Regions from separate parts of the Pseudogulbenkiania sp. AW2-16 genome, predicted to be linked through region 1. Evidence: riboswitches for the same ligand, from Rfam matches in the RefSeq annotation. Region 1 holds a riboswitch; each other region holds the start of a gene.
The links. A riboswitch is a leader RNA that binds a small molecule or an ion and turns the genes downstream of it on or off. The one in region 1 is predicted to bind cobalamin.
Positions count from the first base shown of each region.

Region 2: it holds a riboswitch for cobalamin, as region 1 does, so the genes downstream of both, ABKF58_RS04810 (CbtB domain-containing protein) here and bluB (5,6-dimethylbenzimidazole synthase) in region 1, are expected to answer to the same signal.
Region 3: it holds a riboswitch for cobalamin, as region 1 does, so the genes downstream of both, ABKF58_RS16750 (HoxN/HupN/NixA family nickel/cobalt transporter) here and bluB (5,6-dimethylbenzimidazole synthase) in region 1, are expected to answer to the same signal.

Region 1 covers NZ_CP157668.1:2,559,669-2,562,938, forward strand. The annotation lists gene ABKF58_RS12505 (hypothetical protein) at 325-552, shown strand; cobalamin riboswitch at 1,243-1,446, shown strand; gene bluB (5,6-dimethylbenzimidazole synthase) at 1,484-2,239, shown strand; gene ABKF58_RS12515 (response regulator) at 2,631-2,840, opposite strand; gene ABKF58_RS12520 (bifunctional 5,10-methylenetetrahydrofolate dehydrogenase/5,10-methenyltetrahydrofolate cyclohydrolase) at 3,150-3,270, opposite strand, start outside.
Region 2 covers NZ_CP157668.1:990,814-994,083, forward strand. The annotation lists gene ABKF58_RS04800 (ribonuclease catalytic domain-containing protein) at 1-391, shown strand, start outside; gene ABKF58_RS04805 (CbtA family protein) at 477-1,205, opposite strand; gene ABKF58_RS04810 (CbtB domain-containing protein) at 1,222-1,419, opposite strand; cobalamin riboswitch at 1,568-1,774, opposite strand; gene ABKF58_RS04815 (DEAD/DEAH box helicase) at 1,928-3,270, opposite strand, start outside.
Region 3 covers NZ_CP157668.1:3,468,143-3,471,412, forward strand. The annotation lists gene cobD (threonine-phosphate decarboxylase CobD) at 1-179, shown strand, start outside; gene ABKF58_RS16745 (MFS transporter) at 157-1,422, shown strand; cobalamin riboswitch at 1,500-1,663, shown strand; gene ABKF58_RS16750 (HoxN/HupN/NixA family nickel/cobalt transporter) at 1,767-2,819, shown strand; gene ABKF58_RS16755 ((2Fe-2S) ferredoxin domain-containing protein) at 2,816-3,145, shown strand; gene ABKF58_RS16760 (cobaltochelatase subunit CobN) at 3,142-3,270, shown strand, end outside.

The DNA.
Region 1 (3,270 bases):
TCACGTGACAGACTTTATTCTTTCCGATCAAGGAGCATAAGGAGCATAAGGAGCGTAAGGACCGCTTCCTGTCGCGTGTAATCCATCTCCCCATTCCAGGTTGAACGCAACGCCGCCTGTAGCTCGATCTGAATTGCGGAGGAGAAGGCACTATGGATATTAAGACCGTTGGCATCGGTTTGGCAAAGAACATCATCAAGGTGCGTGGGCTGGACGACGGCAAGCCGGCAGAGCGGCGCTACCTCCGCTTCACGGCCCTAGCCGAAGGGCTTGTGGAGTTCAGGGTCGGGACGTGTAGTACGGATCCGCTACTGAGGTCGGAAGATGAAAACGATGGGATTGGTGTTGAGAATCATGGCGCCAGAGTTTGTGAAGCCGTTTCGCATGAGCCGGCACACGAAGAACGGCGCCAACGATGCCGAAGCGATTGCGAATACCGGAACGAGCGGTCAGCCTCCCCTGCGCCCACACAGCGATGTCATCGCTTACAAACTGCAAGGATATGAGTCACTTTCTGACAAAGTGCAAAAAATTGGGTATCACCAGGCTTGAAAATGGTCCACATTGATACCCAAATCTGCCGATTTTCTGCAGAAATATGGTTCTAGGCATGTGCATAAAAATGCGTCCTGTTTCAGTTGTGTGTGACCGGAAGCATAAAGTGGCCAAACGGCCAGCTTATGCTTCCGATGAGTCGCAAATTTCATCGCTTTTTCTGATCGACTCCGGCCGTTTGAGTTTCCCCATCGCCTGAAACCCTTGCCACGCAAGGGTTTGGTCCGCCAATTCGTTTGACCCAGCCGCCCCAGAGCGCGGCCAGCTTATGCTTCCGAATCGTGGTGCGTGGCCAGCTTATGCTTCCTGCCTTGCTTTCCTTTCATTTGCGCCCCTTTACCCATCATGAAGCCCCTTCGAAAGGGCTATCGCCCTATGAGCAGATGGCCCAGCTGTTTGTTTAGAGGAACTTGGTGAGAACGCAGTGTGTGCAAATCCACCCCAAGCAGAACCGGGGAGTGGGTGATGGCAGCCCCGTATGCCGCAACTGGGCACATCGCACTCGGAATGCCACCTGTCTGTCTCTGTACGCCTTGGACGGACGTTGCAGCGGAGGCTGGCGGCTGGGCGGCCTACCCTTTACACGCCACACAAGCACGTATCCTTTGTGATGAGTCTTTGCCGTTCCAATGACGTATGGCCGCTGTCGAAACCACAAGTTAGCATCGCCCCAAGCCGTGAGGGTTCTTACACGGCTCGTCTTTCGGTGCCTACAGGGGAAGCCCTGGGGAGAATCGGGAAGGCGGTGCAATTCCGCCACGTGCCCAACGCTGTGAGGAGGACGAACGGAACAACGGGAATTGTAAGTCCCCAAGCCACTGACTCAGGTCGGGAAGGCGTTCCGGACGGATGAGTCCGAGTCAGAAGACCGGCCGGAAGATGAAGCAGGCTGCCTGGACTGGCAGTCCATTTTCCAGAAGGGGACAAAATGGAAAGCCCAACCATCCAAAATACTCATCATTTTTCTGACGATGCCCGTGATGCGGTGTACCGTGCCATTTTCAGCCGCCGCGACGTGCGCGGTCAGTTTTTGCCCGACCCGATTCCAGACGAGGTGCTCAGCCGCCTCCTGATGGCCGCGCACTATGCGCCGTCGGTAGGCTTCATGCAGCCGTGGAATTTCATCGTGATCCGCTCGCAGGGCGTCAAACGGCGCGTCCATGATCTCTTCCAAAACGCAAACGACGAAGCCGCCGCTATGTTCGATGGCGAGCGTAGGGACATCTATCGAGGCCTGAAGCTCGAAGGCATTCTGGAATCGCCGGTGAATTTGTGCATCACCTGCGACCGGAAGCGGACTGGCCCTATCGTTATCGGGCGGACACATATGAAAACGATGGATCTCTACAGCTCCGTCTGCGCAGTCCAGAATCTATGGCTAGCCGCCAGAGCGGAGGGACTGGGAGTAGGCTGGGTCAGCATTTTCAAGCCGAACGAATTGAAACAGATTCTGGGCATTCCACTGTCCATTACGCCGATTGCCTATCTATGCCTCGGTTATGTGAGCCATTTCTACCAGAGGCCAGAGTTGGAGGAGGCTGGTTGGCTACCGCGTCTGCCGCTCGACGAACTAGTCTATTTTGAGCAGTGGTCGCATGGAGTCGACAGCCATGGGAAGGTGGTCGATCACATACGCCAACAACAGGCGGATATACAGAATAACGGGTTCGTTGACTGGAAATAAATGGAGAGAAATGTTGTACAGCAACTGGCAGGCCCTAGCGACGAAATGATAGAGTGCTTCTGCCTTCTGAGACGCTCATCTGTCATGTTGAGCGCGCCGGTTCGGTTGACCGGCTAAGCCTGTCAGTTTTTCTGTGTGCGTGAGAATTCTTCGGGTTACACTTTGTCGACATTGACCACGTAATTAATTTCCTACTGTGAATACACCCTAGCTCGTCGGAGCCCTTCTGCATAACGAAAGGGTTAGTTCGTTTGAACATGCGGGACTCCTCCATGCCATGCGTGCATGAGTAGTGAAGGCTTGGGCGATAAGCTGGTTCAGCTCATTTGGGTTCCACGGTTTCGTCAGGAAGTGGTGTACCGCGCCCAGATTGATTGCTGCAGTGGCGAGCTCAAAGTTCCGGTAGGCGCTGAACAATAATCTTACCGTCTGTGGGTACAGTTGTTTGTACGTGGCCAAGAAACTCGGTTCCTGTCAGTTTGGGCATGCTCTGGTCACTCAGCACCACTCCAACCTGATGACACGCCAGCAGTTCGAAGGCGGCATCGACGTCATTGGCCACCAGTATGCGATAGCTGGCATTTCGTAGCTCCCTACTCACCAAGTCCGTGACGAAAGGATCATCGTCCAGAACCAACAGCGTGGGGGGATGATTCTGTTTATTGAGACCACCGGCAGCGTTAAAGGGCCCGCCCCAATTAACCTCTCGCAGGCCTCGGCAGAGAGTGCCTTGCTGAAGTAATGTCCCTGTACCAGCTCACAACCATGGGCTGCCAGTAGCATCACTTGTCCTTCCGTCTCCGCCATTTCGTCCACTACTAGCAGCCCCAAGCGGTGCGCCATTGAGCTGCCCCATCGCTCATCTGTTCCGACCATAGTAAGTCGAGGCAAAAGAGCGGGGGCCATCGCCTCAAACCACCGCTGCTTGCTGGATACGGCTTCTCCTGGCGGCATTCAGCGTGTTCTGCATCAGCATCGCGATGGTCATCGGGCCAACACCGCCGGGAACGGGCGTGATGGCCGACGCCACG
Region 2 (3,270 bases), 1.6 Mb from region 1:
CAACCAGCGCCAGCTCACCGCGATGATCCGCGGCGACAAGCCCGAGTTCGAGCAGGGCAACGCCATGCTGTTCGCCATCCTGCGCGACTTCGACGCCACCTACAGCGCCTACCTCGCCTTCCAGGACCGCATGGAGCACTTCTGGTGCCTGCGCTGGTTCAGCCAGGAAGGCGTCACCGAGCCGACCGCGACGCTGATCAAGGAAGACCTGGTGCGCATCGACGGCCTGCCGCTGCGCCTGCGCGTGCCCGGCCTGCCGGAACTGGCGAGCGGCGACAAGGTGCGCCTGGCGGTGATCCGCATCGACGAGCTGACGCAGGAGATCGAGCTGCGCTACGCCGGCAAGGTCGGCCACGAGGACGTGCCGGTCGAGGAAGACAGCACGGTGTGACCGCAGGCCGGCTTCGGCCAACCTTGAAAACAAAAAAGCCCCGGAATCGCTTCCGGGGCTTTTTCTTTGCGGGACAAGCGCGCGGTTAGCGCGATTCCACCGGGAAGCGCTGCAACAGCCCCCCCAGCACGCCGCCCAGCGCCAGCCACAGCACCGCCGCGGAGGCCAGCGCCGCCAGCATGAAGTCGCTCATCAGGCGCGCGGGCACCAGCGTGTGCACCTCGGCCAGTACCGGCGCGCCGACCAGGTGCGGCAGCGCCGCCAGCGCCAGCGCGCCCGCCGCCCACCGCAGGCGGCGCTGGCTCCAGGCACGATGGAGCCCGAACAGCGCGCCGGCGGTGCAGGCGACGGTGAGCAGCCACCACAGCTGGCGCTGCTGCAGGTCGGCCGCGGGCACGCCCGGCGGCTCCGGCGGCAGGCCCAGCGCCGGCGCCAGCTGGAACACCACGAAGCCCAACGCGCCGAACAACAGGCCGCGCCGCCAGTCGATGTGGCCGAACTGCGACAGCACGGCGCCCAGCAGCAGGGCGTAGCCCATCGCCGCCAGCGTGAGCGAGACCGCGGTGGCGACGGCGCGGTGCGTCTTGTCGTCGGACGGCTCCTCGCTCGCCATCGCCTCGTGCGAGTGTCCCTCGGCCGCCACGGCGTCGTGCGCCGCGTGAACGTGCGCCGTGGCGGTGGCGGCCTCGAGCTGCTGCTCGTAGCCTTCGGCCTGCTCGATCAGCGGCTGGACCAGCGCCAGCTGGACCGGCGTCGCCACCACGCCGGCCAGCAGCCCGGCCAGCAGCGACAGGGCAACAATACGTGCAAACATGACAACCCTTCGCCGGTCAGTGGCAGACGAAGCCCATGGTATGGCGCGTATCGTGGCTCTCGCCGTGGGCGATGCCCGGCGCGAAGCCGACGCCGTAGAGGATCACCGCGCCCAGCAGCGCGGCGCACAGGGCGGCGGAGCGGGCTTTCCAGCGCGCGGCGCTGGCGGGGGCGAACGGGCCGATCGGTCGAGCGGCGGATTTGTGCAACTGCATGTCTATCTCCTGGGTCTTTCCATGGCCCCCCTGTCTCGCGGTGTCGGTTGGCGGCAAGCCGCCGCACAGCGATGGACCGACGATGGCGCGGCAGGGTAAGGGAGGGGCACACTGGAAGAAACGTTAAGCGCACCGCCCTCCGCGGTGCATAGCGTCGTCGCCTTCGGCCGGTCTCCGGGCTCACGAGCAGGGAGCACGCTCCCACGCCGGCGCCTTCCCGGGTGCGACCCCAGTGGCGTGTTGCCGACGCTGACTCGATTACCGTTGCGGGGGCAGCGACGGATTTGCCGATCGGCACACCGTCTTCCCGTTGAAGTTCCCCAGACGGCGGGAAACCTCAAGCCCCGGGCCGATCCGGACCGGGGCACACCGAAAGCTGCTTAAGGATAGCAGAAGCGCACCGGCGGCACGGTCAAAATGCATAGGAAGCAGCGGGACCGGTTGGACCGGGCGAAAAAAACCGCCCCCGGCAAGCGGGTAGCGGTCTGGTGCGGACGCGGGCGGAGCGTCAGCGGTTGCTGTCGCGCTTGGGCGCGAACAGCGCGGCGGTCTGGCGACCGCCCGCCGGCTTGCTGCGGCGCGCCTCGCCCGGGCGGCTGCTGCCCGGACGCTGGTTGCCGTTGTTGGGCTTGCCGCGCGGCGGCATCACGTTGCCGTTCACCTCTTTCGGCGGCGGCGGCATCACGTTGCCGTTGGGCTCGCCACGCTGGCCGTTGGCCGGCGCGGTATGGCGCCCCTTGGGCTGCTGGGAACCGGTGTTGCTCTTGGGCGGACGGGCACCCGGCTGGCGCGCGCCGTCGGCATGCTCGTGGCGACGCCCATTCTGGCCGCCGCTGGCGCCGGCGCTACTACGTGCGTTGCCGGCCTGGCCGTCGCCGCCACGGCGCTGGCCTTGGCCTTGGCCTTGGCCTTGGCCCTGGCCTTGACCCTGACGCGGCTGGGACTGGCCCTGACGCGCGGCTCCCTGGCCTTGACGCGCTCCCTGGCCCTGACGCTGCCCCTGACCTTGGCCTTGGCCACGACGCTGGCCACCCATCAGGATCGGCTCCGGCGTCACCGTCAGATCGGCCTCGTAGCCGGGAACGGTGAACTGCGGGATGTCTTTCTTGATCAGCTTCTCGATGTCCTTGAGGAACTTGAACTCGTCCACGCACACCAGCGACACCGCCTCGCCCTCGTTACCGGCGCGGCCGGTGCGGCCGATGCGGTGCACGTAGTCTTCCGGCACGTTGGGCAGCTCGAAGTTGACCACGTGCGGCAGCTGGTCGATGTCCAGCCCGCGCGCGGCGATGTCGGTGGCCACCAGCACTTGCAGCGTGTTGGCCTTGAAGTCGGCCAGCGCCTTGGTACGCGCGTTCTGGCTCTTGTTGCCGTGAATCGCCGCAGCGCTGATGCCGCTCTTGTCGAGCTTCTCGGCCAGGCGGTTGGCGCCGTGCTTGGTGCGGGTGAACACCAGCACCTGGTGCCAGTCGCCCTGGCTGATCAGGTGGGTCAGCAGCTCGGTCTTCTTGTCGCGGTCGACCAGGTGCACCTTCTGCTCGACCAACTCGTTGGCGGTGTTGCGGCGCGCCACTTCGACCAGCTGCGGGTTGTTCAGCAGGCGGTCGGCGAGCGCCTTGATCTCGTCGGAGAAGGTCGCCGAGAACAGCAGGTTCTGACGCTTGGCCGGCAGCAGCGCCAGCACCTTCTTGATGTCGTGAATGAACCCCATGTCGAGCATGCGGTCGGCTTCGTCCAGCACCAGGATCTCGACCCCGGACAGATCGACGGTCTTCTGACCGGCGTGGTCGAGCAGACGGCCCGGCGTGGCCACCAGGATGTCCAGCGGCTTCCTGAGCGCGGCGATCTGCG
Region 3 (3,270 bases), 910 kb from region 1:
TGCACGACTTCCTGGCCCGCCGCGGCATCCTGATCCGCCTCTTTGCCGAAACCGGCAGCGTCCGCTTCGGCCTGCCGGCGAGCGAGGCCGCCTGGTCGCGGCTGGAGGCCGCGCTGGAGGGTTGGTGTATACCTCAAGAGGAGGCATGCACCGACCTTGAACACAACACGCAACGCTAACGGCGGCCCGCCCCGCGCCATCCGGCTCGGTCTGCGGGCGAACCTGGCCCAGTTCAGCCTGCTGGTGCTGGTCAACGCCTTCGTCGGCGCCATGGTCGGCATGGAGCGCTCCATCCTCCCCGCCATCGCCGAGCGGGAGTTCCATCTGGCGGCGCACACCGCCATCCTCGCCTTCATCGTGGTGTTCGGCGTCTCCAAGGCGCTGACCAATTACGTCGCCGGCCGTTTCGCCGACGTGCACGGCCGCAAGACCATCCTCGTCACCGGCTGGCTGATCGCCACGCCGGTACCGTTCCTGCTGATGTGGGCGCCGTCCTGGAACTGGGTGCTGCTGGCCAACGTGCTGCTGGGCGTGAGCCAGGGCCTGACTTGGTCCATCACGGTCATCATGAAGATCGACCTGGCCGGCCCGCTCAACAGGGGGCTGGCGATGGGCATCAACGAGTTCGCCGGTTATGTCGCGGTCGGCGCGGCAGCGCTCGCCACCGGCTGGCTTGCCGCCCGCTACGGGCTGCGGCCGCAGCCGTTCTACCTGGGCGTGGCCTTCGTGCTGGCGGGCCTGCTGCTGTCGCTGCTGGCGGTGCGCGAGACGCACGCCCATGCCCGGCACGAAGCGCTGCAGCGGCCGGACGCCCACCCCGGCCTGCCCTCGCCCGGGACGATCTTCTGGCGCACCAGCTGGCAGGACCGCAACCTGTCGTCCATCTGCCAGGCGGGTTTGGTCAACAATCTCAACGACGGCATGGCCTGGGGCCTGTTTCCGCTGGCCTTCGCCGCCGCCGGCATGAGCCTGACGCAGATTGGCTGGCTGGCCGCCGTCTACCCGACGGTGTGGGGCGGCTGCCAGCTCGTGACCGGGGCCATGTCCGACCGCATCGGCCGCAAGGGGCTGATCGTGGCCGGCATGTGGCTGCAGGCGGCCGGCATCGTCGTCACCGCCGGCAGCCTGCGCTTCTCCGGCTTTCTCGCCGGCGCGGTGCTGCTGGGCATCGGCACGGCGATGGTCTACCCCACCCTGCTGGCGGCCATCGGTGACGTGGCGCATCCGGGCTGGCGGGCCTCGGCGGTGGGGGTGTACCGCCTGTGGCGCGACCTCGGCTACGCCATCGGCGCCCTGTTGTCCGGGGTGGTGGCCGACCTGTTCGGCATGGCCAGCGCGATCTGGCTGGTAGCCGGGCTGACATTCCTTTCCGGGGCGATTGCCGCGCTACGCCTGCAGGAAACGCATACGACTCCCCGCTGACACGAGCGCCCCTCATCGCGCGGCACAGCCGGACGGCATCGCCGCGTTTGTTCACAAGCCCGCCGCCCTCACGTATCATCCTGCCCCTAAGTGACGGTGACGGGAACGTGGTGCGATGCCACGGCTGCCCCCGCAACTGTAAGCGATGAGCCGGCGCCACGATGCCACTGGAGCAATCCGGGAAGGCGGCGTCAGGCGGTGAAGCGCGAGCCAGGAGACCGGCCGTCACCGATGTCGACACAGGCAGAAGCCGGGCGGGGTGCACCGGGGGAATGCAGGAACCGCCTTGGGCAGTTCGTGCCCTCGCCTGTGGCGACGTAACCAGCTCGAGGGCAATCAACAACATGACGTCGCATCATCCCAGCCGGCCAGGCGGCCGTAGCCGCCTCGTCGGCATACTGGCGTTCCTCTTCATCGCCAACCTGCTCGCCTGGGCGTGGGCGTTTTCCGCCTTCTCGGCGCAGCCGGCACTGCTCGGCACCGCGCTCCTGGCCTACCTGTTCGGCCTGCGCCACGCTGTCGATCCCGACCATATCGCTGCCATCGACAACGTGGTGCGCAAGCTGATGCAGGAAGGCAAGCAGCCCTACGCGGCGGGGTTTTTCTTCTCGATCGGCCATTCCGCGCTGATCGTGCTGGCGGTCGCCATCATCGTCACCACCACGGAAGCCTTGCAAAGCCGCTTCGCCGCCTTCAAGACCCTCGGCGGCCTCGTCTCGACCAGCATTTCGGCCTTCTTCCTGCTGGCCATCGCCCTCACCAACCTGATGATCCTCAAGGGCGTCTGGCGCAACTTCCAGCGCGTGAAGCGCGGCGAGGACGTCAGCGCCGAAGAGATGAACCTGCTGCTGTCGGGACAGGGCCTGCTCGCCCGGCTGTTCCGGCCGCTGTTCCGGCTGGTGACGAAGAGCTGGCACATGTTCCCGATCGGCTTTCTGTTCGGCCTGGGCTTCGACACCGCCACTGAGATCGGCCTGTTTTCCGTTTCCGCCTCCCATGCCTCGGCGGGGACGTCGCTGTGGAACGTCATGGTGTTCCCGGTGCTGTTCACCGCCGGCATGGCGCTGGTGGACACCCTGGACAGCATGCTGATGGTGGGCGCTTACGGCTGGGCCTTCGTCAATCCGCTGCGCAAGCTCTGGTACAACCTCACCATCACCACGATCTCGGTGCTGGTCGCCTTCGGCATCGGCGGCATCGAGGCGCTGGGCCTCCTGGCCAGCCAGCTGCAACTGACCGGCGCGTTCTGGGACGGCGTCGCCCTGCTGAACGAGAGCCTGGCCCATTTCGGCTACCTGGTGATCGGCATCTTCATCGCCAGCTGGGCCGTTTCGGCCGGCATCTACCGGTGGCGCGGCTACGAAGTGCGCTACGGCAAGGCACAGGACAGTCTATGAGAACCCATTACAAACACGTGCTGATGTGCACCGGTCCGCGCTGCACCGAGAACGGCGTCGAGGCCGAGGCCATGTTCAAGGCGCTGGGCCAGACCATCGACGCCTGCGAGGGCTTGCGCGTCAAACGTACCCGCACCCATTGCTTCGCGGTGTGCAAGGAAGGCCCGATCGTCGCCGTGTATCCGGACGGCGTGTGGTACCGCAAAGTCGACGCGGCGGCGGTCCAGCGCATCGTGCACGAGCACCTGGCGGGCGGCTGCCCGGTCGAGGAACTGGTGTTCCACCGCCTGGGCATCGGCGACATCGAACAAGGAGAGCAGCCATGAGCGCCCCCAACCGCGGCGGCATCGTGCTGCTGACCCACGCCGGCACCGACCTCACCGCGCTGCACCGCGCCGAGACCGAGCTGCCCGAGGGCTTCGTGCCGGTGGCCGGTGTCAACCTGCAAACC